4 regions of the Alcanivorax sediminis genome follow, and region 4 is predicted to be linked to each of the others. Evidence: predicted binding sites of a transcription regulator. Region 4 holds the regulator's gene; each other region holds the start of a gene.
The links. The regulator sigma-54, encoded in region 4, starts transcription at its own class of promoters, with help from an activator protein. The targets are predictions, from matches to a motif close to TGGCACNNNNNTTGCTNT.

Region 1 (7,565 bases), on a different contig from region 4:
ATCAAAGCAGCGTTACAAACTCCCATCAGTGGGCAGTAGAACCCCCGGACGCAGGCTGCTATGGTCGATAGTTCCACTTTCAACCTGGGACAGGGCCCGTTGTGAAGGTTCTCAACAGTAAAGAACAGCAGCGTCATCGCCTCGAGCGCGATATGCAACGCTTTCTCGAGAAAGGTGGATCCATCAAGGAAGTCCCCAGCGGCGTCAGTGGCACCGATCCGGTCAGCGGCAAAGGGCATCAGACCGTGCTGTTTAACGGTCCTCGTGAAACCAGCCGCACCGATCTCAGCCAGGTGGCCGCCACCATTGATGCCCGCAAGCACAAACCCAAGCGCCAGCGGCTCAACCCCCGTCCACAGCGCAAACTGCTTTATGATGATTTTGGCGAACCGCTTCGCTGGGTCTGGCAAGATCGATAATCGCCAGGCCCCAGGGGCATGGCGTGTAATGTGAAAACCTCAACACTACTTCCAATCACCAAGAGGAAAGATGATGAAACGGCTTGGGCTGTTTTTCCTGGTTATGTTCATGGGCAATAGTGCCTTTGCAGGTATCATTGAAACCAACGTGACCCTGCCTGATGGCCTCGGCACCGGCGTCATGTACCTCAACGACAAGCAGAAGGAACCGTCTGCAGGTGTCATCGTGGTTCACGAGTGGTGGGGCCTCAATGACTACGCGCGCAACCGCGCCCGCATGCTGGCCAAGGAAGGGTTTGTCGCGCTGGCCGTGGACATGTATGGCACAGGCAAGGTCGCCACCCATCCCAAGGACGCCACTGCCTTCATGGAAGCGGCACTGGCCGAGCCAGAAAAAATGAATGCCCGTTTCGAGGCCGCCCGCAAGATGCTCCTCAAACAACAGCAAGTCGATCCCAAGCGCCTGTTTGCCATTGGTTACTGTTTTGGCGGCGCGGTCGTACTGAATCAGGCCCGTATGGGCGCTGACCTGGCGGGCGTGGCCAGCTTCCACGGCTCACTTGGCACCCAGACCCCCGCCAAAGCCGGTGACGTCAAAGCAAAGGTTCTGGTCGCAACAGGCCAGGCCGATCCCATGGTTCCCGCCGAGCAGGTCACCGGGCTGGTTTCCGAGATGAGCGCCGCCGGGGTGGACCTGCGACTGCTCAGCTTTCCTGGTGTGAAGCACAGCTTTACCAATCCGGGCGCTGATGCCGTGGCCAAGCGGTTCGAATTGCCGCTGGGCTATGATGCCCATGCAGACCTGACCAGTTGGGAAGCGCTGATGGATTTCATGGCGCAATAATTCCTCACCCTACCCCATCACCGCTGAACAGCACCAACAAGGGGCGCGACGAAATATCGCGCCCCATTTTAATGCAATTCTTTGACTCCCGTTAAAACCGTCTTCCTTCAGTTCAAACGCAACCCTTTGTTTTCCAGCTTTCTTTACAGTTGGCACCCCACTTGCAGAACTCAATGTCGAGGAATCGAATGGCACTTGCCATCAAGCACTCATGACAATTTGCGAAATAGACAGCTAGGGTTCCGGTCTTCTCCGTGAAGATGCCTGGTCCGAGAGCTGACGACCTCATCTGACTTACCTGGCAGAGGGTTACACGGCGGGACAAAAGCCCGGGAGAGCACGATGACAGCAGTGTCATTGGATTCCTCTCCGTCCGTAGCCAAGGAGGTCTGACATGACCCTTTCCGTACGCAAGACAGCAGCCGCTGCCGCATTTTCCCTGTTTGCCGTTCTCACTCCTGCCAGTGCCATGGCCAAGGATTCCTTCAGCGTTTGCTGGTCCATTTATGTGGGCTGGATGCCATGGGACTTCGGCGCCCAACAAAAGATCATCGACAAGTGGGCTGACAAGTACGATATCGAGATCGACGTAGTGCAGATCAACGACTACGTGGAATCCATCAACCAGTACACCGCCGGCGCCTATGATGGCTGTGCCATGACCAACATGGACGCCCTTACTATCCCTGCTGCCGGAGGCGTGGATTCAACCGCCTTGATCGTGGGGGACTTCTCCAACGGTAATGACGGTGTTGTGCTGAAAGGCACCAACAAGCTGGCCGACATCAAGGGCCAGAACGTCAACCTGGTCGAGCTCTCCGTGTCCCATTACCTGCTGGCACGTGCTCTGGATACGGTGGGTCTGAGCGAAAAAGACCTGACCGTGGTGAACACCTCAGACGCCGACATGGTCGCCGCCTTCACCACCAAGGATGTCACCGCCGTCGCCACCTGGAATCCACTGCTCAGCGAAATCACCGCCATGCCGGACAGCCACAAGGTGTTCGACTCTTCAAAGATTCCCGGTGAAATCATCGACCTGATGGTGGTCAACACCGACACCCTGAACGCCAACCCGAACTTCGGCAAGGCGCTCACGGGGGCCTGGTACGAAATCATGGCCACCATGTCCGCCGACGATGACGCAGGTAAGGCGGCCCGCACCTTCATGGCAAAGGCCTCTGGCACCGACCTGGCCGGTTACGAAGCCCAACTCGCCTCCACCCGTATGTTCTATAACGCCAGCGAAGCGGTCGCGTTCGTCAATAGCACCGAGCTGAAAGACACCATGCAGAAAGTGGCAGAGTTCTCCTTCGAGCATGGACTGCTGGGCGAAGGTGCTCCGGATGCCGGTTTTGTTGGTATTGCCACGCCAGCGGGCATATTCGGCAGCGACAGCAATGTGCAGCTGCGCTTTATCCCTGACTACATGCAGATGGCCGCCGAAGGAAAGCTGTAAATAAACGCCTGATGCCCAATGTCCGACGCCAGACGCTGGCGGCTCTTTCAGCCGGCGTCAGGCAGCCGGCCTCCTGCGATTTATCTACCGGGAATTGCCATGAAAAAACTGATCAATCGCCGCCCCGGCAATGCCATGAGCTGGGCGTTGGGACTGCTGCCTTTCCTGCTGCTAATCGTCGCCTACATGGTGGCATCGGATGCGCGATTGGCAGAGAACCCCAACGACAAGCTTCTGCCCGCACTGGACAGCTTTGTTCAGGCGATCGATCGCATGGCGTTCGAGCCCAGCAAGCGCAGCGGTGAATACCTGCTGTGGGCAGACACGCTCGCCAGCCTGCAACGGCTTGGCATCGGGGTCGCCATCAGTGCCCTGATCGCGGTCATCGTGGGAATCGGTAACGGCACCATTCCACTGATTCGCTCGACTTTCTCGCCACTGGTGACCGGGCTCTCACTGGTGCCACCCATGGCAATCCTGCCGGTGCTGTTCATCATCTTCGGGCTGGGGGAGCTGGCCAAGGTCATGCTGATCATCATCGGCATTACGCCTTTCATGATTCGTGATCTGCAACAACGAGCCATGGAAATCCCCACCGAGCAAATCATCAAGTTGCAGACGCTGGGCGCCAACACCTGGCAGATCATCACTCGCCTGGTATGGCCGCAATTGATGCCTCGCCTGATCAGTGCCGTGCGCCTGTCTCTGGGGCCTGCCTGGCTGTTCCTGATTGCTGCCGAAGCCATCGCAGCCACCGAAGGCCTGGGCTACCGGATCTTCCTGGTACGCCGCTATCTGTCCATGGATGTCATTCTTCCGTACGTGGTGTGGATCACCCTGTTGGCTTTCGCCATCGACCTCATCCTCAGACGCTATTCGCAATGGCGCTACCCCTGGTTCCACCAACAGGGTCATTAAGGGAGAACCATCACGATGGCTATTATCGAAATGAAAAACCTGTGGAAGGAGTACGGTGACCAGGTTGTGCTGGAACGGCTCAATGCTACCGTGCAGGAAGGCGAGTTTGTCACCATTGTCGGCGCCTCCGGGTGCGGCAAGACCACCTTCCTGAAACTCCTTCTCGGCACCGAAGAAGCCTCCCGTGGCGAACTGCTGATGGATGGTCTGCCCCTACCCGCCGAGCCGGATGAAAGTCGCGGCATCGTCTTCCAGCGCTACTCGGTGCTGAGCCACCTGACCGCACTGGAAAATGTGATGCTGGGTGGTGAGCTGCAGAGTAACCGCTGGCTGGGTATTACCTTCGGCAAAAAACGCAATCAACTACGCCAGGCCGCGCTGGACATGCTTGAGTCAGTGGGGCTCGGCCACGCTGCAGATAAATACCCCCATGAACTGTCCGGCGGTATGCAGCAACGCCTGGCTCTGGCCCAAGCGCTGATCAAGAAGCCGCGCATTCTGTTACTGGATGAACCGTTCGGCGCACTGGATCCCGGCATACGTGCAGACATGCACAAGTTGGTACTGAGCCTGTGGAAAGAGCAGAAACTCACCGTATTCATGATTACCCATGACATTACCGAAGGCTTTTATCTGGGCACCCGGCTGTGGGTGTTCGACAAGCCCAGGCTGGATCCCCAGGCGCCCGGCGCCTATGGCGCACGGGTGACCTATGACTTACCCGTGGGCGACTGCGAAAACGGCACGCTTACCAGCATCAACCGGAACGTGACCCGCACCAGCCGCGTTCTTAACGACACGCTATAAAAAACAGGAAAACGAAGGACTTCACCATGAGCGAAAGCCTTTACACAACGACCCTGCCCGGCAGCGCCCACTGGTCGCTGCGGGTACGCCGCGGCATGCAGCTACGCCTCACCGATCTGGAAGGCGGCGCCAACCTGTCCGTGCTGATGTACAACCCGGAAATGCTGCTCGAGCGTTACAACGCACCAGACACGCTCAAGGGCCAGCACACCTTCAAGTTGACCAAAGGCAACTGCCTGTATTCCGACATGGGTCGCGTGTTTGCCTCCATCGTGGAAGATGATTTTGGCTGGCATGACACCGTGTGCGGCACCCTGAGCGAAAAAACTCTTAAAGAGAAGTATGCCGTGCGCTCCTATCAGGATTGCCATAACCAATGGACTCTGAGCGGCGAGCACAGCTTCCTGACCGAGCTGGCCAAATACGGCCTCACTGAACGGGACATGGCCGCCAACCTGAATCTGTTTTCGAAGGTGACAGCAGATGATGACGGCAACCTGGTCTTCGATCCGTCAGCGGCCAAAGCCGGTGCCAGCATCACTTTGCGTTTTGAGATGGAGACCCTGGTGATTCTGCACAGCTGCCCACACCCGCTGAACCCGGCAGAGGAATACCCCATGAAGCCGGTGCAGATAGAGATGCTGAAAGCCGACCCGGTAGCCGCAGACGACTACTGCAAGAACTTCCGTCCGGAAAACGGCCGCGCATTCGAGAACAATCGTCTCTACCACCTTGGCCTTTGATATTCCGTAGGAGCTCTCTGTGCCCTTTAGGGTATGCCTGCAAGCGATAACCGCCATTCGCCTGCAGGCAGGCTCCTACAGCAAAAACATGTAGGCGCACGGAAAGGCGCAAAGGAAAGAAAAATGATCAAAGAAAGTTCTCGACAACCAGAGCAGGCCAGCTTTCGTGAAGTGGTGGCAGCCGGAGACTACTTCATTCGCACCATCAAGAAAGGTGAAACCGTTCGCCTGCTGGACCTGGAAGGTAATCAGGCTGCCGATACCCTGTTCTATAGTGCAGAAGATCCCGCTGAGCGTTACAGCGCCATGGACACCATCCGTGAGCAGGGCAACGTCTATCTCACCGCGGGCACCATGCTGATGAGTAACCGCATGAACCCGCTACTGGAAATTGTCGCTGACACTTGCGGGCGTCACGACACTCTTGGCGGCGCCTGTGCCACCGAGAGCAATACGGTGCGATACGACCTTGAAAAGCGTTGCATGCATGCCTGCCGAGACAGTTGGATGCTCGCCGTCAACGAGCACCCGGAATTTCATCTTGGCAAGCAGGACATCACCCACAACATCAACTTTTTCATGAATGTGCCGGTGACCGCTGAAGGTGGCCTGACCTTTGAAGACGGGATTTCTGCGCCAGGCAAATACGTGGAGCTCACCGCCTGCATGGACACAGTCATTCTGATTTCCAACTGCCCGCAGCTGAACAACCCGTGCAATGGTTATAACCCGACTCCCATTGAAGTTTTAATCTGGAACAACTGATCGTCATTTCCCCGGGGACGACCCCGGCGGCCAAGGTTTAAAAGACGGGACGACCCGTCATCTGTCGACGAGACAGCACCACAAGAGAAGAGTGCCATGTTCAACAAGGTTCTGATTGCCAACCGCGGCGCCATTGCCACCCGTGTTATCCGTACCCTTCAGTCACTGGGCGTTCAGGCCGTGGCGGTATTTGCAGAGGCCGACCGGGATTCCCTGCACGTGAGTTGCGCTGACGAGGCCTTTTGTCTGGGCGAAGGTAGCGCCCGGGATACCTATCTGAATCAGGAAAAGCTGTTTGCGCTGATGGAAGAACACGGCGTGGACGCGGTACATCCCGGCTACGGTTTTCTCAGTGAAAACCCGGATTTTGTCAAAGGATGTGAGGCCCGTGGCATTGCCTTCATTGGTCCCACGCCCCAACAAATGGATACCTTCGGCCTCAAGCACACCGCACGCGCCCTGGCCGAAAAAACCGGCGTGCCGCTGTTACCCGGCACCGATCTGCTCACCGACAAGGCCGCAGCGATGAAAGCCGCCGAAAAAATTGGCTACCCGGTGATGCTGAAGAGCACCGCCGGTGGCGGCGGCATCGGTATGCAGATCTGTGGAAGCGCTGAGAGTCTGGATAAAGCCTGGGATTCAGTACGCCGACTCAGCGCCAACAACTTTTCCAATGATGGCGTCTTTATCGAAAAATACATTGCCCGCGCCCGCCATATCGAGGTGCAGGTGTTTGGTGATGGCAAGGGCAAGGCCGTGACGCTGGGAGAACGGGACTGTTCTGCCCAGCGCCGCCACCAGAAGGTGCTGGAAGAAACCCCCGCACCCAATCTGCCGGACCAGGTACGAAGCGAATTACAGGACACTGCGCGAGCACTGATGGAAGCGGTGCAGTATCGCAATGCCGGTACCGTGGAATTCATTCTCGATCAGGACACCAATGCCTTTTATTTTCTGGAAGTGAACACCCGCCTGCAGGTGGAACATGGTGTCACCGAACAGATCTTCGGTGTGGACCTGGTGGAGTGGATGGTCAAGCTCGCCGCCGGCGATCTGCCCACACTGGATTCCCTCGGCCCCTTTACCGCCAAAGGCCATTCCATCCAAGCGCGGATCTACGCGGAAGATCCCAACAAGGATTTCCAGCCCAGCGCCGGACTCTTGACCGCAGTCAACTTCCCCGGTACCGACGGGAAGGCGCTGCGTATCGATCACTGGGTGGAAGCCGGGCTCACGGTGTCGCCACTATTCGATCCCATGCTCGCCAAGGTGATCATCCACGAAGCCGATCGCGACAGTGCCCTGGCGGCACTGAGCCAGACTCTCGATGCCATCACCCTGGAAGGCATTGAAACCAATCGGGAATACGTGCGCGCCATTCTGGCTGACCCGGTATTTGCGGAGGGTCGCATGACCACCCGCTACCTGAACGATTTCAGCTACGCCCCCTTCACCCTGGACGTACTCGCTGGCGGCACCATGACCACGGTGCAGGACTACCCCGGCCGCAGCGGTTACTGGCCGGTGGGCGTGCCGCCCTCAGGCCCCTTCGACAGCCTCAGCTTTCGCCTGGGTAACCGTTTGCTGGGTAACGAGGAAAATGCCGCCGG
Region 2 (7,565 bases), on a different contig from region 4:
TGATATCCAGAGCGAGTTTGCCAAGCACATCACTGAAGGCCGTCACCAGCTGGCGCGGCTCCAGCGGACTGTTCTTTTCACCCAGCTCGGTGTCGTTCTTGAGCAGGAATTGAAGACGATGATTGAGGACGCGCAGCTGCTCATCACAGCCGTTGCGGGCTCTGCGCGCCATATTATCCAGCGCCACCGAGGTTTCCACCTCGTCCTCATTGACCAGTGTCAGTGAATCCAGATCCACAGCCACATGAGTGGAGGGGCTCGATAACCGGCTCGGACTTGCCAGATTCTGGAACAGGCTTTCCAGCGACTGACGAAACCCGGTCATGATGTCCTGCCTCTGCACCCGAAGTGCACGCATGGCCTCGAAATAGCCATCACGTTCGCTGTCTGTCGCCTTTTCAATAAGGGCATACAGGGCGTCATCCGCACCATCGAGCATGTCGCTGAGATAGTCCACACACAGGGCGACGTGCCGGGAGCGCACCTTCTCAATGGCCTGCGGCAAACGGGCAATGTCTTTTGTTGGGGAGTCGGAGTGCAAATGAGCGACCCTGGACATGACGACACCTGCAGGATTGGCCGTGCAGCTTGTCGCGGCACGGCTCCAGTCTTCTAATGAAAACGACTGTATCATGTATACATGTGTACTGATTTTGAACTAGTTGGCAGTTACACCAAAGAATGAATACGTTTCAGTCGGTACAGCGCCCTTTTCCTGCGCGGCCATTTCCCCTAGCCTAAGTCTTTTCGGGGTGTTGGACGGTGAACATGGAAGCAGCAGTAGCAATTCTTAATCAAATCAGCGGATTTCTGTGGGGCTGGCCAGCCCTGATCCTGATCGCCGGCACCGGCATCTATCTGACCCTGATCCTGCGCTTCCTCCCGCTGCGACAACTGGGTTTTGGTTTCCGTCAGATGTTTGGCCCACAAACCGGCGTGGGCACCATTGGCGCGGGTGCGGCTCTGGCCACATCACTGTCTGCCACCATCGGCACCGGCAACATTGTGGGTGTCGCCACGGCCATCCACTCTGGTGGGCCCGGCGCCCTGGTCTGGATGTGGCTGATCGCGCTGGTGGGCATGGCCACCAAGTACGCCGAAGCCGTACTGGCGGTTCACTACCGTGAGAAAGACCATCTGGGCCAGTATGTCGGTGGCCCCATGTACTACATCCGCAACGGTCTGGGCAAAAACTGGGCCTGGATGGCTATTGTTTTTGCTTTTTTCGGCATGTTTGCCGGCTTCGGCATTGGCAACACCGTGCAGGCCAACTCCGTGGCCCACGGCCTCAATGACAGCTTTGGCCTGCCAACCTGGATTACCGGTGTCGTACTGGCCGTTCTGGTGGGCATGGTCGTACTCGGAGGCATGAAGCGAATCGCCCATGTGGCCACCTTCGTGGTGCCGTTCATGGCGCTGGCCTATCTGCTGGCCGGGCTCGTGGTTCTGGTGGATCACGCCAGCGCTATTCCCGGCGCCCTGGCCCTGTGTTTTGAGAGTGCCTTCACCGGCACCGCTGCCGCAGGTGGTTTTGCTGGTGCTCTGGTCAAGGAAGCCATCCGCTTCGGGGTCGCGCGCGGCATCTTCTCCAATGAAGCCGGCCTTGGCAGCGCACCGATTGCCCATGCTTCTGCCAACACCGATCACCCGGCCAGACAGGGCTCCATCGCCATGCTGGGCACCTTCATTGATACCATCATTGTCTGCTCTATCACCGGGCTGGCGATTGTCTCTACTGGCGTCTGGACCAGCGGCGCCGAAGGGGCCCCACTGTCATCCATGGCTTTTGCCGCCACCTTCGGCGATTTCGGCGATGTCATCGTGGTTTGCGGCCTGGCGATATTTGCTTTCACGACACTGCTGGGCTGGAGCCTGTATAGCGAGCGCTGCACGCAGTTCCTGTTTGGTGAAAAGGCCATCGTGCCATTCAGGATCATCTGGGTTATTGCCATCCCGGTAGGCTCCTACGTGAGCCTGGATTTTGTCTGGGCCATGGCCGACATCATGAACATCCTGATGGCGGTACCCAACCTGATCGCCCTCCTGTTGCTATCCCCCATTGTGGTGATGCTGAGCCGGGAATTCTTCGCCAAACAGAAAGCGGATTAACAGCCGGTACAACCACTGGTATCCTCACGGCCCGCCTCTACAGCAGTAAAGGCGGGCCGTATCGTATCTACCGTCGCAGAATCAGAGAGATAGCACACCATGAGCCAGCCTATGCCCGATTACATCCGTGATGACATCGCCCGGAACGTGGCCTTTGCGCTGGAAGAGGATATCCGCGACGGCGACATCACCGCTCAGCTGATCGACGCCGACAGCACCAGTAGCGCCACCATCATTACCCGCGAGGATGCGGTGATGTGCGGCATCGCCTGGGCTGACGAAGTCTTCCGGCAACTGGGCGATGTGAAACTGGAATGGCACGTGGCCGATGGTGACCGTCTGACCGCGGACACTACCCTCTGCACCCTCAGCGGCAACACCCGACAGATCCTGACCGGTGAGCGAACCGCGCTGAACTTCCTGCAGACCCTCATGGGCACTGCCACCACCGCTCGCCGCTATGCTGATGCAGTCGCCGGCAGCCGAGTCACCATTCTCGACACCCGCAAAACGCTCCCCGGCCTGCGCGCCGGCCAGAAGTATGCCGTCCTCTGCGGCGGCTGCCAGAACCACCGCATCGGACTCTACGATGCCTTCCTGATCAAGGAAAACCATGTGGCGGCGTGTGGTGGCATTACTGCGGCGATTGAGCGAGCACGCGCACTGGCACCGGAGAAGAAGATTATTGTGGAGGTCGAAACGCTGGAGGAGCTGCAGGAAGCAGCCGGGCTAAAGCCGGATCAGATTATGCTGGATAATTTCAGTACGGAAGAGCTGGCAACAGCAGCGGAAATGGAGATTGCTTCCGCGCTGGAGGTATCAGGCAACCTGACCATGGAGAATGCGGCCAGCCTTCCCGGCAACCGGGAATGGTTTTTGTCTTCAGGCGCGCTCACCAAGCACGTTCAGGCCGTGGACCTCTCCCTCAGGATAACATGAAGCCAGCCACCCTGAAGGGAGAAAAGCCCCCCCTCCGAGCGGCTTTACTTCTCGCCCCAACCATCGATGGGGGCGTAGCCTACAGGCAAGCCATCCTCCAAAGAAACAAGGACGATCCAAGTATCTGTCCAACGCGATACGAGAGGCAAATAACCCACCTCCTCCGACCGTAACCCTTGTCCAGAAAACATCTCCTCCAGGTTCTCCCACTCCCTGGTTGTCAATACATCTCGAAGCAACGTGACGGGATGAGCCTCACGTAGAAGATCATCTATTTGAGCCCCATATTCTACCCAGCGGTCTGGACGCAAGGACGGGTGCAGCCCCCTCATAGCCAGACGAATACTCTGCATATACTCAGGATCACTGCCGTCAAGCAGTCTTACTCCCAATAACCGTGGCCCGGCTACACTCAACGTTCGGAGTTCCTCAGGTGCTTTATCAATTTCCTGGTAATCGATTTCAGCGGCGGTTACCACCCGAAACCTGTCGCCCTCATACGCGAGATAAACAGGTCGAGCCTCAAAGACACTGCTCAGTCCGAAGAGCAAGGCAGCACACTGCAAAACCGCAATGACGGTGATATCCCGGACCAGTTCGGCCCTGGGTTTTACCGGATTAAATACAACAAGAGTGAGAAGAGGACCGCAAACAACATCCACCGCAACAAGCAGCAAAAAAAGCTCAGAGCCGCCTGTGATAGTGCTGTAAGGGAAGGGATACCAAAGCCCAAAAACAAGAGCGGCAGCCAGCAAAGCGAGGATTACGCTGACACCAAGATGAAGCATGCCTGCCCGCCCAGCCTGGCGAATACGAGACATTAAAACCATAATCATTATCCAAAAACACAAAAGGGGCGCCGAAGCGCCCCTTTATGCCAAGCCTTTAAGCTTACTTACACTCGGACGGAGCGAAACGGGACAGCAGACCACCGTTTGCAAAGTTAGCGAAGCCGCTACCGTTCACAGAATCAGCAGTGGTACAACGCCATGCTACAGAGGCTGCCGGCGGAACGAAGGAACCTGCAGAAGCGTCAGGCAGCGCGGTACCAATCGGAGCATTCGGAATAAACAACACAGTACCGCCACCAGCGTTGGCAGTGGTGGTTACAGTAATGACGCCGGTTGCGGCATCAATTGCAACGTTATTGACGTTAGCAGTTGCAACAAAAGCGGGGAAACCAGCAGAATAACCATTGGCATCAGCCTGCGGGTTACCACCGGCCAGAACGTCAGCAACTTGAATCTTGGCAGCAGAGGCAGCAGCCAGACCTTCGGCAACACGGGCACGCACGGTGTAATCCTGGTAAGCCGGGATCGCAACAGCTGCCAGAATACCGATGATGGCAACCACGATCATCAGTTCGATAAGGGTGAAACCCTGTTGAATTTGCTTTCTCATTGTGTCTCTCCAAATTTGGCAAATCTTTATAGTGAGCTCACCCCCGGCGAGCAACTGTACGTTACAATGCACACACCGGGCCAACTTTGCTTACAGAGCGAGACCCCAGCATTTTCGGCCTTTGCATGGCTTTCAGTATCACGCCCATCAAGGACAACAGCCTTCACGGTGGCCCCAGACCGTCACCTGGTGACACTCCTTGTCACCCAGCCTCACCCTGATGCGCCCCGAGTGTCAGCATGTGCGTGAATGTTTAAAAAAACACTTCTGTCAAAACACACAAAGAATCTGCGGCAACGCCCTGATTTTTGGATATTCGGGCTTCCCTGATCAGGATGTAATCGGTATGTTACGAATAAAGTGCTGAATCGAGAGCACATACTAATTATAAACAAGCAGAGAGACATGACTGACCGCACCCCCTCTTTCAGTGGCTTGCCGCACCGATTGATCCAGAAAGGCCTGATCAGCCCTGAAGATGCTCAAAAAGCCCTTCAGGAGGCCCGCGCGGAGAAAACCAGTCTGGTTCATCAGCTGGTTGCCCGAAACTCTATTTCGGCCCAGGCGCTTGCGCTGACCGTGGCAGAGGAGTTCGGCGACCCTATTCTGGATCTCAATACCTTCCAGCGGGACAGCCTGATCAGGGATCTGGTCGACCCCAAACTGATCACCAAACATCATGTTCTTCCCCTGTTTCGTCGCGGCAGCCGGCTTTTTGTTGCTGTATCTGACCCAACTAACCTGCCCGCACTGGAAGAGATTCGCTTTAACACAGGCCTGAATATCGAAACGGTCATTGTTGAAGAGGACAAACTGACTCGCTGGATAGACAACCTTGAGTCCGAATCCGATGACAGCGCCTTCGATGACCTGGATGATGGTCTCGAGAATTTGCAGACCAGCGATGGCAGTGAAGCCAAGGAAGAAACGTCTGCAGGCTCCGATGATGCTCCCATTGTCCGCTTTGTAAATAAGTTACTGCTTGATGCCATCAAGGGCGGCGCCTCTGATTTGCATTTTGAGCCCTATGAGAAAACTTACCGGGTTCGTTTTCGTCAGGACGGCATACTACAAACCGTCTCCAAACCCCCGGTGAATACGGCCAGCAAGATTTCCGCCCGCATCAAGGTCATGGCACGGCTGGACATTTCCGAGCGGCGCGTTCCCCAGGATGGCCGGATCAAGCTGAAAATATCCAAGACCCGGGCCATCGATTTCCGGGTCAATACTTGCCCCACCCTGTTTGGCGAAAAAATCGTACTGCGTATCCTTGATCCCGAATCTGCCAAGATGGGCATTGATGCGCTTGGCTATGAGGACGAGCAAAAGCAGCTTTATATGGAGGCTCTGCACAGGCCTCAGGGAATGATTTTGGTAACAGGCCCTACGGGATCAGGCAAAACCGTATCGCTTTACACCGGGGTGAATATTCTCAATACGCCTGAACGGAACATTTCCACGGCGGAAGACCCTGTTGAAATTAACCTTGAAGGGATCAACCAGGTTAACGTAAACCCCAAACAGGGCATGGACTTTTCAGCTGCACTGAGAGCCTTCCTCCGTCAGGATCCTGATATTATTCTCGTCGGGGAAATTCGGGACCTGGAAACCGCCAATATCGCCATCAAGGCCGCCCAGACCGGGCACTTGGTACTATCCACACTGCACACCAACAGCGCGCCAGAGACTCTTACTCGTCTGCGTAACATGGGAGTCCCCTCGTTTAACATTGCAACTTCGGTACTCCTGATCATTGCTCAACGATTAGCTCGCCGACTTTGTGAGCACTGCAAAACTCCTGTGGATGTCCCCAATCAGTCTCTGCTTGAGATGGGATTCACGGAAGAAGACATACAGTCAGGTTTTACTGTTTATGGGCCTGAGGGCTGCGACAAGTGCAAAAACGGTTATAAAGGTCGCTTGGGCGTTTACGAAGTCGTCAAGATTACAGACGGAATTGCCAGAATCATCATGGAAGAAGGCAACTCCATTCAGATTGGTGACCAGTGCAGAAAGGAAGGATTCAATGACCTTCATCGTTCAGGCTTGGTAAAAGTCATGCAAGGCCTCACCAGCCTGGAAGAAGTTAACCGTGTTACCAGCGGACATTAATTATGGCTACAAAAGCAGCAGAACAAAAAACCGTCACCTTTATTTATGAAGGGGTGGACCGCAAGGGGGCCAAAGTCAAAGGGGAGGCAACTGGAAAAGCGCCATCCATCGTGAAGGCTGAGCTCCGAAAACAAGGCATCAACGCCAAAAAGGTGGTTCGAAAACGAGAAATCAATATTGGCGGCAAGAAAAAAATTAAGCCAATGGATATTGCCATCTTCACTAGACAGATGGCCACCATGATGAAAGCCGGCGTTCCTCTTGTTCAGTCCTTTGAAATTGTTGCCGATGGCCTAGAAAATCCTACCATGAAGGAGCTGATTCTTAATATCAAAACGGAAGTGGAAGGGGGTAACAATTTTGCTGGAGCTCTTAGTAAGCATCCTTTGTACTTTGACGACCTCTACTGCAGCCTGATTGACGCAGGTGAGCAATCGGGCTCACTGGAAACCATGTTAGACAGGGTGGCTCTGTACAAAGAAAAAAGTGAAGCCTTGAAGCAAAAAATTCGAAAAGCACTCAAATACCCGCTAACCGTTATCTTTGTTGCCATTATTGTTACAGCCATCCTGCTAGTAAAAGTAGTGCCTACATTTCAGGAACTGTTTGAAGGTTTTGGTGCTGAACTACCAGCGTTTACCCAGTTTGTGATCAATCTATCCGAGGCCTTACAAGCTAATTTCTTAACGATAGTCCTAGCAATTATTGGTATCTCTATTGGCTTTAGCGAGACACGAAAACGCTCTCAGGCATTTAGAAACGCTATTGATCGTATTCTGTTAAAACTCCCCATCGTCGGAGACATCACATTCAAAGCCACAGTGGCACGCTATGCCCGAACCCTGTCAACCACCTTTTCTGCGGGTGTCCCGTTAATCGATGCCCTTGATGCCTGCGCAGGAGCTACCGGCAATATTGTTTACAGAACCGCTGTTCTGCAGGTTAAAGAAGACGTGTCTACAGGGCAGCAGCTCCAGTTTGCCATGAGATCTACAGGAGTATTC
Region 3 (7,565 bases), on a different contig from region 4:
TAAAGTGAAAGTAACCCGTGAAATCGACGGTGGTCTGCAGACTGTTGAACTGACCCTCCCGGCCGTGGTTACCACTGACCTGCGTCTGAACGAGCCGCGTTACGCGTCTCTGCCGAACATCATGAAAGCCAAGAAGAAGCCGCTGGATACCAAAACCGCTGCTGATCTGGGCGTTGACCTGACTCCGCGTGTGACCACTGTAAGTGTGGAAGCACCGGCCGAGCGTCAGGCTGGCATCATCGTTGGCTCCGTAGACGAGCTGGTCGAGAAACTGAAGAACGAAGCGAAGGTGATCTGATGAGTGTATTAGTTTACGCCGAACACGATAACGCCGCGCTCAACAAGGTCACCCTGAGCGTAGTAGCTGCTGCCAAGGCTATCGGTGGCGACATCACCGTACTGGTTGCTGGTAAAGGCTGTGGCGCTGTTGCTGAAGAAGCTGCCAAGATTGATGGCGTTTCCAAAGTACTGTGCGCTGACAACGATGCCTACGAGCATCAGCTGGCCGAAAACGTTGGTGATCTGGTGGCTGAAGTTGCTGCCGATTACACCCACGTTCTGGCTGCGGCCACCACCACTGGCAAGAACTTCGCTCCGCGCACCGCTGCTCTGCTGGACGTGGCTCAGATCTCCGAGATCTCTGACGTGGTCGACGCTGATACCTTCAAGCGTCCGATTTACGCAGGTAACGCTATCGCTACCGTCAAGAGCTCAGACGCCAAGAAAGTGATCACCGTGCGTGGTACTTCCTTCGATGGCGTTGCGGCCGAAGGTGGTTCTGCTGCCGTAGAGAGCCTGGACGCTGCCAAGAACGCCGGTACCTCCGCGTTCGTTGGTGAAGAGCTGGCCAAGTCTGACCGTCCTGAGCTGACTTCTGCCGAGATCGTGATCTCCGGTGGTCGTGGCATGGGTAACGGCGAGAACTTCGAAATCCTGTACAAACTGGCTGACAAGCTGGGCGCTGGCGTGGGTGCATCCCGTGCTGCGGTTGATGCAGGCTTCGTACCGAACGATATGCAGGTAGGTCAGACGGGTAAAATCGTTGCACCGAACCTGTACGTTGCTGTGGGCATCTCCGGTGCCATCCAGCATCTGGCCGGTATGAAAGACTCCAAGGTCATCGTTGCGATCAACAAGGACGAAGAAGCCCCGATCTTCCAGGTGGCTGATTACGGTCTGGTTGCTGACCTGTTCGAAGCAGTACCGGAGCTGGACGGCAAGCTGTAAAAACAGCGCGCTTTCCGCACCAACAAAAAACCCGGCCTTGTGCCGGGTTTTTTGCTTTTAGCTACAAGCTACGTTTGATCGGAAATAAGCCCCAAAATAGTTGCCCGTTTTTTTGGTTAATAGAAACGCCTTCCAAATCGTCGAGTTCGGCGACAGGCAGGATCTGATGCCCCCTGTAGGAGCTATGCTTGCATGGCGATCCTCGTCTCAGCGAGGCAAGGGTTCCAGAGACGCCGTTCGAATGGTGGGAGATTCAACTTGATGAACGAAGAGCTTTCCGATGGCATGGCCTTTCCAGAATGACCCGCCCCATTCGGGCAACAAGTTGTCTCTCCTGCAGGGGGCTCGTACTCATAGAAACGGAGGTTGTATGTTTTCAGGAAAAACCGCCCTTATCACTGGTGCTTCCAGTGGCATTGGTGAAGAAATGGCTCGTCAGTTGGCGGCGATGGGCTGCAACCTGATTCTGGTGGCACGGCGGACTGAGCGTCTTGATGCGCTGGCAGCCCAGTTGGCTGAGGTGAGCGTGGGTGTGATTACCCTGGATCTGGCTCTGCGGGATGCACCTCAGATGCTTTTTGATGAGGTTCAGCGGCGAGGTTCGCAGGTGGATATTTTGATCAACAATGCGGGTTTCGGTTATCAGAAATCGACGCTTGAGATGTCCCTGGAAGAACAGCTTGGCATGGTGGATGTGAACGACCGCGCTTTGCTGGCACTGATCCGTCTTTTTGCCGAGCCCATGGCTGGCCGTGGTGAGGGCTGGATCCTCAACGTGAGTTCGGTTTCTGCCTGGTTCCCGATTCCGGGGATGGCAGCCTATGCGGCGAGCAAAGCGTTTGTGCAGACATTGAGTCGGGCTTTGCATGAAGAGCTGAAACCGTCAGGCATTACCGTGACCACGCTGAGTCCCGGTGGCACCCGGACAGAGTTTTCTGCCAAGGCGCGTGGCCAGATGGACCCCTCATTGGAAAAGGCCATGATGCCTGTGGAGCCAGTGGCGAGGGCCGGTCTTGAGGGGCTGGCAAGGGGGAAGGCCGTAGTGGTGCCTGGAGGGATGTATCGAGCCATGACCTGGATAACACGTTGCCTGCCGGATAGCGTGGTAGTGCGATTGGCTGGCTCGGTGATGGGGAGGAATAATAGCTGGGCAGACGTCTGAAGACTGATGCGAAAGGCAGAAATTAACCGGCGGCGAGAGATCACCGCTTCTCCTTTATCGTGACCGGGTTGATCAGCAGGCTGGACTTCTGCCGGTCAGGGCCTCACGCAAGGCGATTTCTTACCTCGTCTGCAATTGCCAGGGCGGCAGTCAGGCCCGGTGATTCGATACCCAACAGATTGATCATGCCGGCCAGCCCGTGCTGCTCCTCATCCTGAATCAGAAAGTCCGTGACGGGCTTACCGCCGCTATACAGTTTGGGTCGAATACCGGCATAGCTTGGCTGCAATTGCCCCGGATTTACATCAGGCCAGTACTCGCGAATGGCTTCCAGAAATCGCAGCTTGCGATCTGCGTTGACCGCGTAATCTGGAGGTAGATCGTTGTCGATCCACTCCACATCCGGGCCAAAGCGTGCCTGACCTATCAGATCTACGGTGAGATGTACGCCCAGACCATGACTTTCCGGCATGGGGTAGATCAGCTTTTGAGTTGGGCTGCGGCCAAGCAGCGAAAAATAATTACCACGTGCCTGGCGCTGTTCCGGGATCCTTCTGGAAGGAAAGCCTGATGCATTTTCCAATAGGCGGGTGGTGAACAGCCCGGCGGCGAGGATCAATTGTTGGCAGCCAAGGTGAAAGTGCTGGCTGTCGCTATCAATCACCGAGAGGGTGAAGTGATTTGATTCGCATGTGATGTTCTCGACTCTGTGGCGCAGGGTTAGCATGGCCCCGTTGCGTTCGGCATCCCAATTGAGCCGGGCAAGAAGGGCGTGGCTGTCTATGATGCCTGAGTGGGGGCTAAGCAATACCTCACTGGCGCGCAGCCAAGGTTCCTGTCGTTGCCACTCAGCTCTGGCAAGGAGTTGAAGGGGAAGAGTCCCCGCGGCTGTGGCATTGTGTTGCAATTGGTGAAGTTGTTGCTCCTGTCCCTGTTGTGCCACCAATAGCTTGCCGCACTGTCGGAAAGGTACGCCTGTCTCTTCACAGTATCGATACAGTGCTTCATTGCCAGCCAGGCATAGCTGCGACTTGAGTGAGCCGGGAGGGTAATAGAGTCCGGCGTGAACGACCTCGCTGTTGCGCGAGGAGAGGTGAGTACCAATCCGGTCTTCCTGCTCCAGAATGATGACGGAGCGGTCCGCGGATAATGCCCGTGCCACGGCAAGGCCGACCACACCGGCGCCAACGATAACGGTATCAACGATTTCCATGTCTATGCCCGAATCCGGGCGCAATTCGCACCATGCACTTCGTCTTGCCCTGTTTTGGATCCTGAGTCCGGCAAAGCCGTGTCAAATGGCCTTTCTGCTATGCCCATTCTGGCACAGGACTTGCTGAAGTGTTGAGTGAGAAGTGCTCAGGGGCATGCCTGTAGCGTGCCCCAGGACCAAGGAATTCGCCATGCGGTCATTAAAGTTGCCGGCGGTGTCCGGTTTCGACGAAATGATAGCGCCGGGCGGTGGGGTGCGGCCTCACTATACGAGTTATCACGATTGGTTGCTGCAGCAGGATCGCGGTCTGTTGCAACGCAAGCGCAAGGAAGCGGAACTTCAGTTTCATCGGGTTGGTATTACCTTTAACGTTTACGGCGAGGAAAGCGGCACGGAGCGCCTGATTCCGTTCGATACCTTGCCACGTGTGATACCCGCCAGCGAATGGGCGTTGCTGGAGAAAGGGGCGATCCAGCGCGTCAATGCCCTTAATCTCTTCCTCCACGATATCTACCACGACCAAAACATCATCCGCGACGGTCGTATTCCCGCCGAACAGATCTTTGGCAACAGTCAGTACCAGCCTTGCATGCAGGACGTGGACCTTCCCAATCAGGTGTATTCGCAGATCAGCGGTGTGGACCTGATTCGTGATGGTGAAGGGGACTGGTATGTACTGGAGGACAACCTGCGCACGCCCTCTGGTGTGAGTTACATGATCGAGAACCGGCGCATGATGATGCGTCTGTTTCCGGAGCTGTTTGCTGAACAGACTGTGGCACCGGTGGAGCATTACCCGACCTTGTTGCTGGAAACCCTGCAGCAAAGTGCCAGTCACAGTCACCCAACAGTGGTGCTTCTGACGCCTGGACAGTTCAACAGCGCCTATTTCGAACATGCCTTTCTGGCTCAGCAAATGGGCATCGAGCTCGTGGAAGGGGCCGACCTGTTCGTCAAGGATGGCTACGTGTACATGCGCACCACGGCGGGCCCGCAGCGGGTGGATGTGATTTATCGGCGTATCGATGATGACTTTCTCGATCCGTTGGCCTTTCGCTCTGATTCCATGCTGGGCGTGCCGGGCCTTCTGTCAGTTTACCGTCAGGGTAATGTGGTGCTGGCCAATGCGGTGGGCACTGGCGTCGGGGATGACAAGTCCATCTATCCTTACGTACCGGACATGATCCGTTTCTATCTGGATGAAGAGCCTATCTTGCACAACGTGCCCACCTGGCAGTGCCGCAAACCTGAGGACCTGAAAGAGGTGCTGGGGCGCTTGCCCGAACTGGTGGTTAAAGAAGTCCACGGGGCGGGGGGCTACGGGATGCTGGTTGGGCCGGCGGCAAGCAGTGCAGAGATTGAGATGTTCCGTGATCGTCTGTTGGCAGACCCGGAAAACTATATTGCGCAACCAACCCTGTCGCTGTCCACCTGCCCGATATTCGTGGAAGAAGGTATTGCCCCTCGTCATATCGATCTTCGTCCTTTCGTGCTCAGTGGTCATGACACCCGGGTGGTACCGGGGGGATTAACACGGGTGGCAATGAAGGCGGGCTCTCTGGTGGTGAATTCCTCACAGGGAGGCGGCACCAAAGACACCTGGGTGCTGGAAGGCGGGGAGGAGGACGCATGCTGAGTCGTACCGCTTCGGACCTTTACTGGCTGTCCCGCTATTTTGAGCGGGCAGAGAATACGGCGCGGATGCTGGACGTGGTCTGGAACCTGTCGCTGATTCGCTTTGCGGTGGATACCCAGGCAGAGATGGCGGCGCCGTTAGCGATTACCGGGACTGCGGATCACTATGGGTCTCGCTACGGAAAGATCACCATTCAGAACCTGCTGTTCTTTTTCACCCTGGATGCGGATAGCCCTGCCAGTATTTACTCCTGCCTGCGTCAGGCCCGGGCCAGTGCCCATGCAGTGCGAGGCAAGATCACCTCTGAGATGTGGGAAAGCGTCAACAGCACCTGGCTGGAATTGAAGGAGATCCGCCAGACGGGCCTGCAGGCTTACGGCGAAACCGCGTTCTTTGAATGGGTAAAAAATCGTTCTCACCTTTTCCGCGGAGCGACTTACGGCACCTTGATGCGTAGTGATACCTTCCGATTTCTGCGTTTGGGAACCTTCATCGAGAGGGCTGACAACACGGCCCGTATTCTGGATGTGAAACATCGCGAGGGACAGTCGGAATCCAATACCACGCTGGACTATTACCGCTGGCATGCGCTGTTACGATCGGTGGGCGCCTATGAGGCGTTTCGTGAAATGTTCAGTGAGACCATTAATGCAGAGCGAGTGGCGGAACTGCTGATCTTGCGACCGGAAGTGCCGCGCTCGTTGCTTTCGTGCCTGCAGATGCTTTGTGATCTTTTGCCAGCCATTGAAGGCAATGCGGGTTTGCAATCAAAACGCCTTGCCGCGGTGCAGCTGGCTCGCCTGCAGTACGGCGATATGGAACATATCGTTGATATTGGCCTGAATGATTATCTGACGGACTTTCTTCGCCGCATCAATGAGCTGGCGGACACCATTCAAAGTGAATACCTGGAGCTGGTATGAAACTGTCCATTCAACACAGCACGGAATACCGTTATTCGGAACGGGTGAAGCACAGCACCCAGTACCTGCGGCTGACGCCGCGGCCCTCGGCGCGGCAGCGGGTATTGAGCTGGGAGCTGGATCTGCCTGAGCAGGCAGATGAAGGATCCGATAGCTATAACAACATTCTGCATGTGCTGACGCTGGACAAGCCACACCAGCAAATCTCGCTGACCGTGAAGGGTGAAGTGGAGATTACGGATGAAGACAGTGAGGATAGCGATCATCGACTGTCACCTTTGGTCTTTACCCGGCCCACGTTTTTGACGGAGTGTAATGAAGCGCTGGAGGAGCTGGCTCACCGGTACGACTCCATGGCGAATGCCGGGCGGCTTGAGCGGTTAAGTGAATCCATTCTGGAGGGCATGCCGTTCACGCCCGGCGTGACCAGTGTTGCCAGTAATGCCCGAGAAGCCTGGAAAATCGGAAAGGGGGTGTGCCAGGATCATACCCATGTTTTTCTGGCCTGCTGTCGTGCTTTGGGGATGCCGGCCCGATATGTGAGTGGCTATTTGTACAGCAAGGATTCCGAGCATGTGGCCAGCCATGCCTGGGCGGAAGTCTGGCAGGATGACAGCTGGAAAACCTTTGATGTCACCAACCAGATCTGTCAGCCGCGCCATCACCTCAAGCTGGCGGTGGGCATGGATTATATGGATGCATGTCCGGTCCGTGGTGTACGCTTCGGCGGTGGAGTCGAGTCACTGGAAGCGGTGGCACAGGTCAACCGGACCGTGTCCGAAAGCATGCAGTGAACCGGCGGGGATCTTGATCGGAGCTGAACAGCATGACCTATTGCGTGGCCATGTCCCTGGAGAAGGGACTGGTGTTTGCTGCGGATTCGCGCACCAATGCGGGGGTGGACCACATTGCCACCTTCAGAAAACTGCACAAGTTCATGATGGATGGCGAGCGTTCCATTGTCATACTGAGTGCAGGTAATTTGGCGACCACGCAAAGTGTAATCAGCCTGCTCAATATGCGTCTCAACAGCGATCAGCCTAACCTGTTCGGTGCCCGTTCGATGTATGAAGTGGCAACCATCGTGGGCAGCACCTGCCGGGAAGTGATCCGTCGGGATGCGGGGCAGAGCCAGGGCAATGTGGATTTTGGCAGTAGTTTCATCGTTGGCGGCCAGATCCATGGTGAAAGGCACCGTCTGTTTCAGGTGTACCCTGAAGGCAACTTTATAGAGAGCACATCGGACACGCCTTATTTTCAGATTGGTGAGATCAAATACGGCAAACCGATTCTGGATCGCGTGGTGGATTATCACCTTCCCCTGAAGGATGCGGCCAAATGCGCCCTGATCAGTCTGGATTCGACGATCCGTTCCAACCTGTCAGTGGGATTGCCGCTGGATGT
Region 4 (7,565 bases):
GCAGGGGGTCAATGTGGTTACTGGCGACTACTCCCGTGGTGCCACTGGTTTCCTTTTTGAGAACGGTGTCATACAACAGCCGCTTCAAGAGTTTACGATTGCGGGGCATCTTGGCGATATGCTGAGAGGTATTCAGGGGAGCGGTACGGATGTGGATCGTCGTGGCAACATTGCCTGCGGTTCTTTGCTGCTGTCACCCATGAAAATCGCAGGGCGATAACATTATCCATTTGTGGGGGAACATGATGTCTGAAATGAATCCATACCAACAGCCGACCGCGGATGTGGCGGTGCCAGTACAGGGCGGGGAACTGACGCTGGGCGAGCCCAAAAAGATTTCAGTGGGCGATGCCATGGGTTGGTTTGGCCAGGGCAAGGAAATGCTGTCAGGTAACTGGGGGCTGGTGATTGGCAGCCTGATCGTGATCATGCTGTTGAACATGGCCGTGCAGTTCATTCCCTTTATCGGCTGGTTGGCTGGCATGTTTATCATGACGCTGCTGTATGCCGGACTGGTGAAAATGTTCTACCGTCTTGATAGTGAAGGCAGTGCCGAATTTGCTGATTTGTTTGCGGGCTTTTCGGAGAAGACCGGTCCGTTGGTGATTCTTGCGCTGATCCAGATGGCGGTGTATTTCGTGGTAATTGTGGTGGCGTTGGCTGCCGTGTTCATGGTGTTGGGTTTCGATGCAGACACCCTGAATGCCATGGAATCCGGCATTATGCCTGATTCGGCGGCCAGCGGAGGTGCAATCGCTGCGGTTGTGTTCGTGATGTTCCTGCTGTTCGTGGGGATTGGCCTGCTGTTTTACTTCAGCATTCCGCTGGTGTTTCTGGGCAATCAGGGGCCGGGTGAAGCGCTTGCTACCAGCTTCAAGGCCTGCCTGAAAAACTTTGTGCCGTTGTTGATCTACGGCATCGTGGCAACACTGCTGGTGATGGTGGCCTCCATTCCCCTTATGCTCGGATTGCTGTTCGCCATGCCGTTGCTGGCAGGAGCCTACTACGCTTCCTTCAAACAGGTATTTGCGGAATAAGGCCTCAGGCGCATAAAAAAAGCCGGAAGGGTTTCCCTTTCGGCTTTTTTGCTTGAGCTACGAGCTACGCTTGATTTGATAGGGTAACCCCGAATAGTTTCCGAATTTCTGCATTCAACGAAGCCGCTGTAGGAACGTAGCGTAGCGGAGTAACGCACGGAGTGCGGCCCCGAAGGGGTGAGCGCAGCGAATAACCTGCCTGCAGGCGATCCGAGCCTCAGCGAGGTAAGGATTCCAGAAACGCCTTAAGGATGGGCCGGTGAGCAGGTGGCATGTGCGGTTTTCGCATGTTGCGTGAAGCGTACTGCTTGTTGCGTCTGTTAAACCAGCAAATTGGCGTAGAGGATGGTGGCCAGTCCCAGAAAGGCCATGAAGCCGACGATGTCGGTGATGGTGGTCAGTACCACGGAACCAGCCAGTGCCGGGTCGATTCCCATCTTCTTCATGATCATGGGCAGCAAGGCGCCGGCGCAGGCGGCCATGATCAGGTTGATGACCATGGCGACGCCAATCACCAGGCCGATACTGGGATCGTTGAACCAGAGTCCGGCGGTAATACCGATCACTGTCGCCCAAAGCAGGCCGTTGATGGCGCCCACTGACAGTTCCTTGAACAGCAGGTAACGGGTGTTATTGGACTGGATTTGGCCCAATGCCATGGCGCGGATCACCAGCGTCAGGGTCTGGCTGCCGGCGATCCCACCCATGCTGGCAACGATGGGCATGAGAATGGCCAGTGCCACCACTTTTTCCAGTGTGGCTTCAAACAGGCCGATAACGGCTGAGGCGGCCATGGCCGTGAGCAGGTTGATGCCCAGCCACAGGGCGCGGCGGCGGGCGGTTTGCCACACGGAGCCGAACGTATCCTCGTCGTCATCCAGGCCGGCCATACTCATCAGGGAGTGATCGGCTTCTTCCATGATCACGTCTACCACGTCATCAATGGTGATTCGGCCCACCAGCATGCCTTCCTCATCGATCACGGGCGCAGTCACCAGGTCATGCCGCTCGAAGATTTTGGCTACCTCGGAAGCCGGCAGGGCCGCAGGTATGGACTGGATATCAGTGATCATCGCCTCACGCACGGTGGTGCCCGGGTCGCTGATCAGAACCTTGGTGAGAGGCAAAAGCCCGATGAACTGATTCTTCCGGTTGACGACGGCCAGGTTATCCGTGGTGCGTGGAATCTCGCCTCGCAGGCGCAGGTACCGCTGTACTACCTCGAAAGTGATTTCCGGGCGTACCGTGATCACGTCGGTATTCATGATCCCGCCGGCGGTATCCTCCGGGTAGCTCATGACGTGTTCGAGACGTTCGCGGTTCTGCTCGTCCAGGCTGGCCATTACCTGGCTGGTGATGTGATCCGGCAGTTCCTGCAGCAAATCCGCCAGGTCATCGGTGTCCAGTTCTTCAACCAGCGATACCAGCTCATCGGTGCTGAGGTTGCGGAGCAGCTCTACCCGGACCTCTTCGCCCAGGTACTGGAGAACTTCTGTTTCCTGCTCCTTGTTGAGGAGTTGCCAAAGAATCTCCCGCTCGCGGGGCGGGGAAGACTCAATCAGGTGAGCGACTTCTGCGCCGGGCAGGTTGTTGATCAGCTGGCGAACCTGTGAGTAGGTACCACTGGCGAGCGCGCGGTTGATCGCTTTGAGATGTTGCTGGCTGCGGCTGCTATCGGCGGGCATTGGAAAATCAGTTAATAGTTAATAATTAATAGTGAATAGCTGGAAATGCAAAAACAGCTATCGACATTGCCTGTAAACAGTAACAGTCGTGACGTCTGGGGGGTACCGGTTTTAGTTATTAACTATTCATTATTAACTATTAATTACGATCCTACTCTCCCTCATCGAACATCCGGGCAAACAGGTCTTCCAGTTCGTTCATGGCATCCGCTTCATCGGGGCCCTGTACCTGAAAGGTGACCTGGCTGCCTTTGGCTGCACCCAGCATCAGAAGTCCCATGATACTTTTCGCATCGATGGGGTTGCCGTTATGAATCACATGGATGCGGCTGTCATAACGGGAGGCCACGCTCACTACCTTGGCGGCTGCGCGTGCATGCAGCCCCAGTTTGTTGATCACGTCGAGTTGTTTTTCAATCATGGGTCGGGTGTTCCTGGGCCGGGAGCGTAGGCAGCTTAATGTTTTTCGCGGTGGCGTACCTGCAGGGTAATGCCCTGCTCGCGCAAGCGTTTTGCCAGCTGCTCCACAATGAAGACAGAGCGATGTCGTCCACCGGTGCAGCCAATGGCGACAGTGACGTAGCTGCGGTCACTGTGTGCGAAGGCGGGGAGCCAGCGCTGCACAAAGCCGCTGATGTCATCGAGCATGTCGTGGCTGGCCTGGTGCTGCTGCAGAAAATCGATAATGGGCTGGTCCATCCCGGTCAGTGGCCGCAGGGCTGGATCCCAGTGGGGGTTGGGTAGTACGCGGACATCAAAGACCAGATCGGCGTCATTGGGCAGGCCGTTCTTGAAACCAAAGGACTCCAGCTGAAGGGACAAGTTGCTCTGGCGGCGGGCAACCCGTTCACGGATCTGGTTTCGCAGGCTATGGACTTCGTAATTGCTGCTGTCGATGACCAGGTCAGCGCGCTGACGGATGTTGGCCAGCAGTACCCGTTCATGCTGGATGGCGTCTTCCAGGGTGCGATCGCCTGTGCCCAACGGGTGGCGGCGGCGGGTGGCGCTGAAGCGCTTGAGCAGGGTGTTGTCGTCTGCATCCAGATAGACAATTTCAGTGTCGATCTGCTGCTGGTGAAGCGCATCCAGAATACGGTCAAAGGCTTGCAGCTGGGCAGGCACATTTCGGGCATCAATGCCCACCGCGACCCGCTCAATGGGGGCCTCGCCATCATTCAGCTGGCTGGTGAGGGTAGGCAGCATGCCAACTGGCAGGTTATCCACGCAGTAGTAACCCTGGTCCTCCATGGCCTGCAGGGCAGTGGTTTTGCCGGAGCCGGAACGGCCGCTGATGATGGTCAGTTTCATGGGTTTGCGACCGGGCTGCGTGGCTGCTTGGTTGTTGGCTGCATGTAACTTTCGCGGATCATGATGCCAGTCGGAGTTCTGCCTCGGATTCTACGGCGGTCAGGTAAAGCTTGTGGGTGTCCTGGCTGCTTCGCAATTCATTGCGATAGTCATCGTCGTTGAACAGTGTAGCCAGGTGACTCAGGGTCTTGAGATGTTGTTCGGGATTTTCCTGGGGAACCAGCAAAACAAACACCAGATCCACCGGGCGGCCGTCAACAGCGTCAAAATCAATGGGGGTGTCCAGCTTGAGCAGCAGGCCCACGGGTTGTTGGCAGTGTCCCAGGCGGCAGTGAGGAATGGCAATGCCTTCACCGATGCCGGTGGAGCCCAGTTTTTCCCGGGCTACCAGCGCATCGAATACCTCCTGCTCATTCAGGGTGTCACAGCCGGCCGCAGCCAGCTGTGCAACCTGATCCAGCAACTGTTTCTTGCTGCTGGCCTGTACTCCGCTATGGGTACGTGCTTCGGTGAGTATTTCGCGAACTCGCATAATTGTCGTTTCGGTTTAGTGACCGTGCTTGTGGCTGACGGTCTTTTCCTTGTGCTTGAGGATCTGACGATCAAGTTTGTCGGTCAGTTTGTCGATGGCCGCATACATGTCGTCGGCTTCAGCGGTGGCGAACAGGTCTGCCCCGGAAATATGGATGGTGGATTCTGCCTTGTGAGTCTTCGGTTCCGGAGAAAGAATTACCTGGATGCTGGTGATCTGGTCGAAGTGCCTTTCCAGACGGGAGAACTTGTCGCCGACATAAGTGCGAAGAGCGTCGGTAACTTCCAGGTGATGACCGCTGATATTAATTTGCATGGCTGGCTCCTTTACCTGCTTGTTGGGCCCGTCATTCGTGCCCTACACCAAACGCTTGCGAGCACTGGATGACGGTATTCTCATTGCCTCACGATACTTGGCAACGGTCCGGCGCGCTACGTTGATTCCCTGATCGTTGAGCAAGCTGGCCAGTTTGTTATCACTGAGCGGCTTGCGGGGATTCTCGGCGGCGACCAGCTTCTTAATAATGGCACGAATAGCGGTGGAGGAACACTCGCCTCCGCCGTCTGTTCCCACGTGGCTGGAAAAGAAATATTTCAGCTCAAAGACGCCGCGGGGTGTCATCATGTATTTCTGGTTGGTAACCCGACTGATGGTTGATTCGTGCATCTCGACGGCCTCGGCGATGTCGGCGAGTACCAGGGGTTTCATGGCTTCTTCGCCATAATCAAAGAAGTCCTGCTGCACTTCAACAATGCGGGTGGCCACCTTGAGCAGGGTGTCGTGGCGGCTTTGCAGACTCTTGATGAACCACTTGGCTTCTTGCACGCAGTTTTTCAGGTATTGTCCATCTTCCCCGGAGGTCTGCCTGGCAAGGCTGGCATACTGTTGCTGCAGGTTCACCTTGGGCAGGATGTCATCATTGAGGCTGACCTGCCAGCGTCCATTGTGCTGGCGCACAATCACGTCTGGTACTGCATAGTCTACGGAGCTCTCGCCAATTTGCTCACCGGGTGCAGGATCGAGTGTACGGATTAGCGAAAGGGCATCCAGTAGCTCCTGCTCACTGGTCTGGAGCACCCTTCTCAGGGCGGCATAGTCATGCTTTTCCAGCAGCTCAAGGTGTTTCAGTAATTCCATGGCCAGGGACAGATAGGGGGTGTCCCCTGGCAGTTGGCGTAGCTGGACGGCAAGGCAATCAGCCAGATCGATACTGGCAACGCCGAGAGGATCAAACTGCTGCAGCCGGTGCTGCACTGCCAGCACTTCATCAGCTTCCAGCTCGTCACCCTCAGTAAGCAGGCCTTCTTGCTGGTTGACCATCTCGACAATATCGTCAATGGACGTGGTCATGTAACCACGGTCGTCTACCGATTCGATGATGGCCATGGCGATGATGCGATCCACATCGCTCATGGGGGTCAGATTCAGCTGCCACAGCAAGTGGTCTTGGAGGCTTCCGGAAACGGAATGGCGCTGCTGCCATTCATCGGCGTCGTCAGGAAGGGTGGCGGAGCTGCTGCTCTGGCCCGAATAGACGTCGTCCCATTCGGTTTCTATGCCTGGGTCGCTGTCCACGAATTCTTCGAGGGCGTCGTCGCGCTCGGGATTGAGTTCGTCATCCTGACGCTCTTCGTCAGCTTCGGGGAGGGCATCGTCACCAAAATCGTCAGCCAGCTCAAGCAGCGGATTGCTTTCCACGGCCTGCTGAATCTCCTGGCGTAGATCCAGAGTGGAGAGCTGGAGGAGGCGGATGGCCTGCTGCAGCTGAGGCGTCATGGTCAGCTGCTGGCCGATTTGTAATTGTAGTGTGGGCTTCATACTGCTCAGGTTGGTGATTGATCCCCAAAACCTGAGAATAGCAGCTTCAAAGTCTTACTAGCAATAATTGTGCCAGTGATGCTTGTGTGGTAGGGAGGGGTGAGTTAATAGTTAATAATGAATAATTAATAGCTGCGCGGTCAGATAGCTCGGCTGCTTCAAGCGTGGAGGCCGCGCCCATCTCTTGGGCGCGGCCTCCTTCGGTTCAAAACGGGGAGCCTGTCCCGCGACGTTATTCATTATTAACTATTAATTCTTTCTAAAGTCTGAAGTCCGCCCCCAGATACACATCCCGCACCTGCTGGTTGGAAAGGATGGTGTCGGCGTCGCCGGAGGCGATGATGTGGCCGGCACTGACGATATAGGCGGTATCGCAAATATCCAGGGTTTCGCGCACGTTGTGGTCAGTGATCAGCACGCCAATGCCGCGCTCTTTGAGGTGGCGAATGATGCCCTTGATGTCGTTCACGGAAATCGGGTCGACCCCGGCGAAAGGTTCATCCAGCAGGATGAAGTCCGGGTCGGTGGCCAGACCGCGGGCAATTTCTGCGCGGCGACGCTCCCCCCCGGACAGGCTCATGCCGAGCGAGTCGCGGATATGCGTGATATGGAACTCCTTGAGCAGGTTTTCCATGCGTTCGTGGCGTTCCTGCTTGCTGAGTTCCTTGCGGGTTTCCAGGATCGCCATAATGTTCTCTTGTACCGTCAGACGGCGAAAGATACTGGCTTCCTGGGGCAGGTAGCCGATGCCTCGCTTGGCGCGACCATGCATGGGCAGATGGGTGATGTCGGTTTCATTAATTTCAATACGGCCAGCATCAGCCTCGACCAGCCCAACAATCATGTAAAAACAGGTGGTTTTGCCGGCACCATTGGGGCCAAGTAATCCGACGATCTGCCCGGAGTCTACGTCCAGGGACACGTCTTCGATCACCCGGCGGCCTTTATAGCTCTTGGCCAGGTGATGGGCGCGTAGGTGCGTCATGGCTTGGAAGACTCCGAATCTGTGTTGTCTTTCTTGTCGTTGCCGGGGATCTGGTTCTCCGCCGGGATGACCAGGCGAACCCGCTGGTCGCCTTCACTGCTGGCATCCACGCGCTTGGAGTCCAGGCTGTATTCTACCTTGGCGCCCTCAAAGGTGTTGCCCTTGTGGCGGATAAAGGCATCGCCAGTCAAAACCAGGGT

Region 1: a site for sigma-54 is predicted at 1,414-1,431, ahead of GFN93_RS08060 (putative urea ABC transporter substrate-binding protein). Genes of this name have one in related genera too.
Region 2: a site for sigma-54 is predicted at 4,515-4,532, ahead of GFN93_RS14530 (pilin). Genes of this name have one in related genera too.
Region 3: a site for sigma-54 is predicted at 3,712-3,729, ahead of GFN93_RS13215 (circularly permuted type 2 ATP-grasp protein). Genes of this name have one in related genera too.

What each region holds. Positions count from the first base shown of each region.
Region 1 covers NZ_WIRE01000001.1:1,765,687-1,773,251, reverse strand. The annotation lists gene GFN93_RS08075 (glutathione peroxidase) at 1-39, shown strand, start outside; gene GFN93_RS08070 (hypothetical protein) at 102-419, shown strand; gene GFN93_RS08065 (dienelactone hydrolase family protein) at 490-1,263, shown strand; guanidine-I (ykkC/yxkD leader) riboswitch at 1,487-1,601, shown strand; gene GFN93_RS08060 (putative urea ABC transporter substrate-binding protein) at 1,658-2,722, shown strand; gene GFN93_RS08055 (ABC transporter permease) at 2,822-3,640, shown strand; gene GFN93_RS08050 (ABC transporter ATP-binding protein) at 3,656-4,447, shown strand; gene GFN93_RS08045 (urea amidolyase associated protein UAAP1) at 4,474-5,190, shown strand; gene GFN93_RS08040 (urea amidolyase associated protein UAAP2) at 5,314-5,955, shown strand; gene uca (urea carboxylase) at 6,052-7,565, shown strand, end outside.
Region 2 covers NZ_WIRE01000002.1:7,245-14,809, reverse strand. The annotation lists gene GFN93_RS14550 (DUF1631 domain-containing protein) at 1-559, opposite strand, end outside; gene GFN93_RS14545 (alanine/glycine:cation symporter family protein) at 769-2,109, shown strand; gene nadC (carboxylating nicotinate-nucleotide diphosphorylase) at 2,209-3,048, shown strand; gene tfpZ (TfpX/TfpZ family type IV pilin accessory protein) at 3,093-3,869, opposite strand; gene GFN93_RS14530 (pilin) at 3,940-4,449, opposite strand; gene pilB (type IV-A pilus assembly ATPase PilB) at 4,855-6,561, shown strand; gene GFN93_RS14520 (type II secretion system F family protein) at 6,564-7,565, shown strand, end outside.
Region 3 covers NZ_WIRE01000001.1:2,890,109-2,897,673, reverse strand. The annotation lists gene GFN93_RS13235 (electron transfer flavoprotein subunit beta/FixA family protein) at 1-298, shown strand, start outside; gene GFN93_RS13230 (electron transfer flavoprotein subunit alpha/FixB family protein) at 298-1,227, shown strand; gene GFN93_RS13225 (SDR family NAD(P)-dependent oxidoreductase) at 1,598-2,389, shown strand; gene GFN93_RS13220 (NAD(P)/FAD-dependent oxidoreductase) at 2,493-3,602, opposite strand; gene GFN93_RS13215 (circularly permuted type 2 ATP-grasp protein) at 3,793-5,238, shown strand; gene GFN93_RS13210 (alpha-E domain-containing protein) at 5,232-6,161, shown strand; gene GFN93_RS13205 (transglutaminase family protein) at 6,158-6,955, shown strand; gene GFN93_RS13200 (peptidase) at 6,988-7,565, shown strand, end outside.
Region 4 covers NZ_WIRE01000004.1:66,956-74,520, forward strand. The annotation lists gene pmbA (metalloprotease PmbA) at 1-220, shown strand, start outside; gene GFN93_RS16870 (BPSS1780 family membrane protein) at 255-1,037, shown strand; gene mgtE (magnesium transporter) at 1,358-2,722, opposite strand; gene GFN93_RS16880 (HPr family phosphocarrier protein) at 2,874-3,143, opposite strand; gene rapZ (RNase adapter RapZ) at 3,179-4,030, opposite strand; gene ptsN (PTS IIA-like nitrogen regulatory protein PtsN) at 4,089-4,562, opposite strand; gene hpf (ribosome hibernation-promoting factor, HPF/YfiA family) at 4,578-4,877, opposite strand; gene GFN93_RS16900 (RNA polymerase factor sigma-54) at 4,920-6,380, opposite strand; gene lptB (LPS export ABC transporter ATP-binding protein) at 6,640-7,365, opposite strand; gene lptA (lipopolysaccharide transport periplasmic protein LptA) at 7,362-7,565, opposite strand, start outside.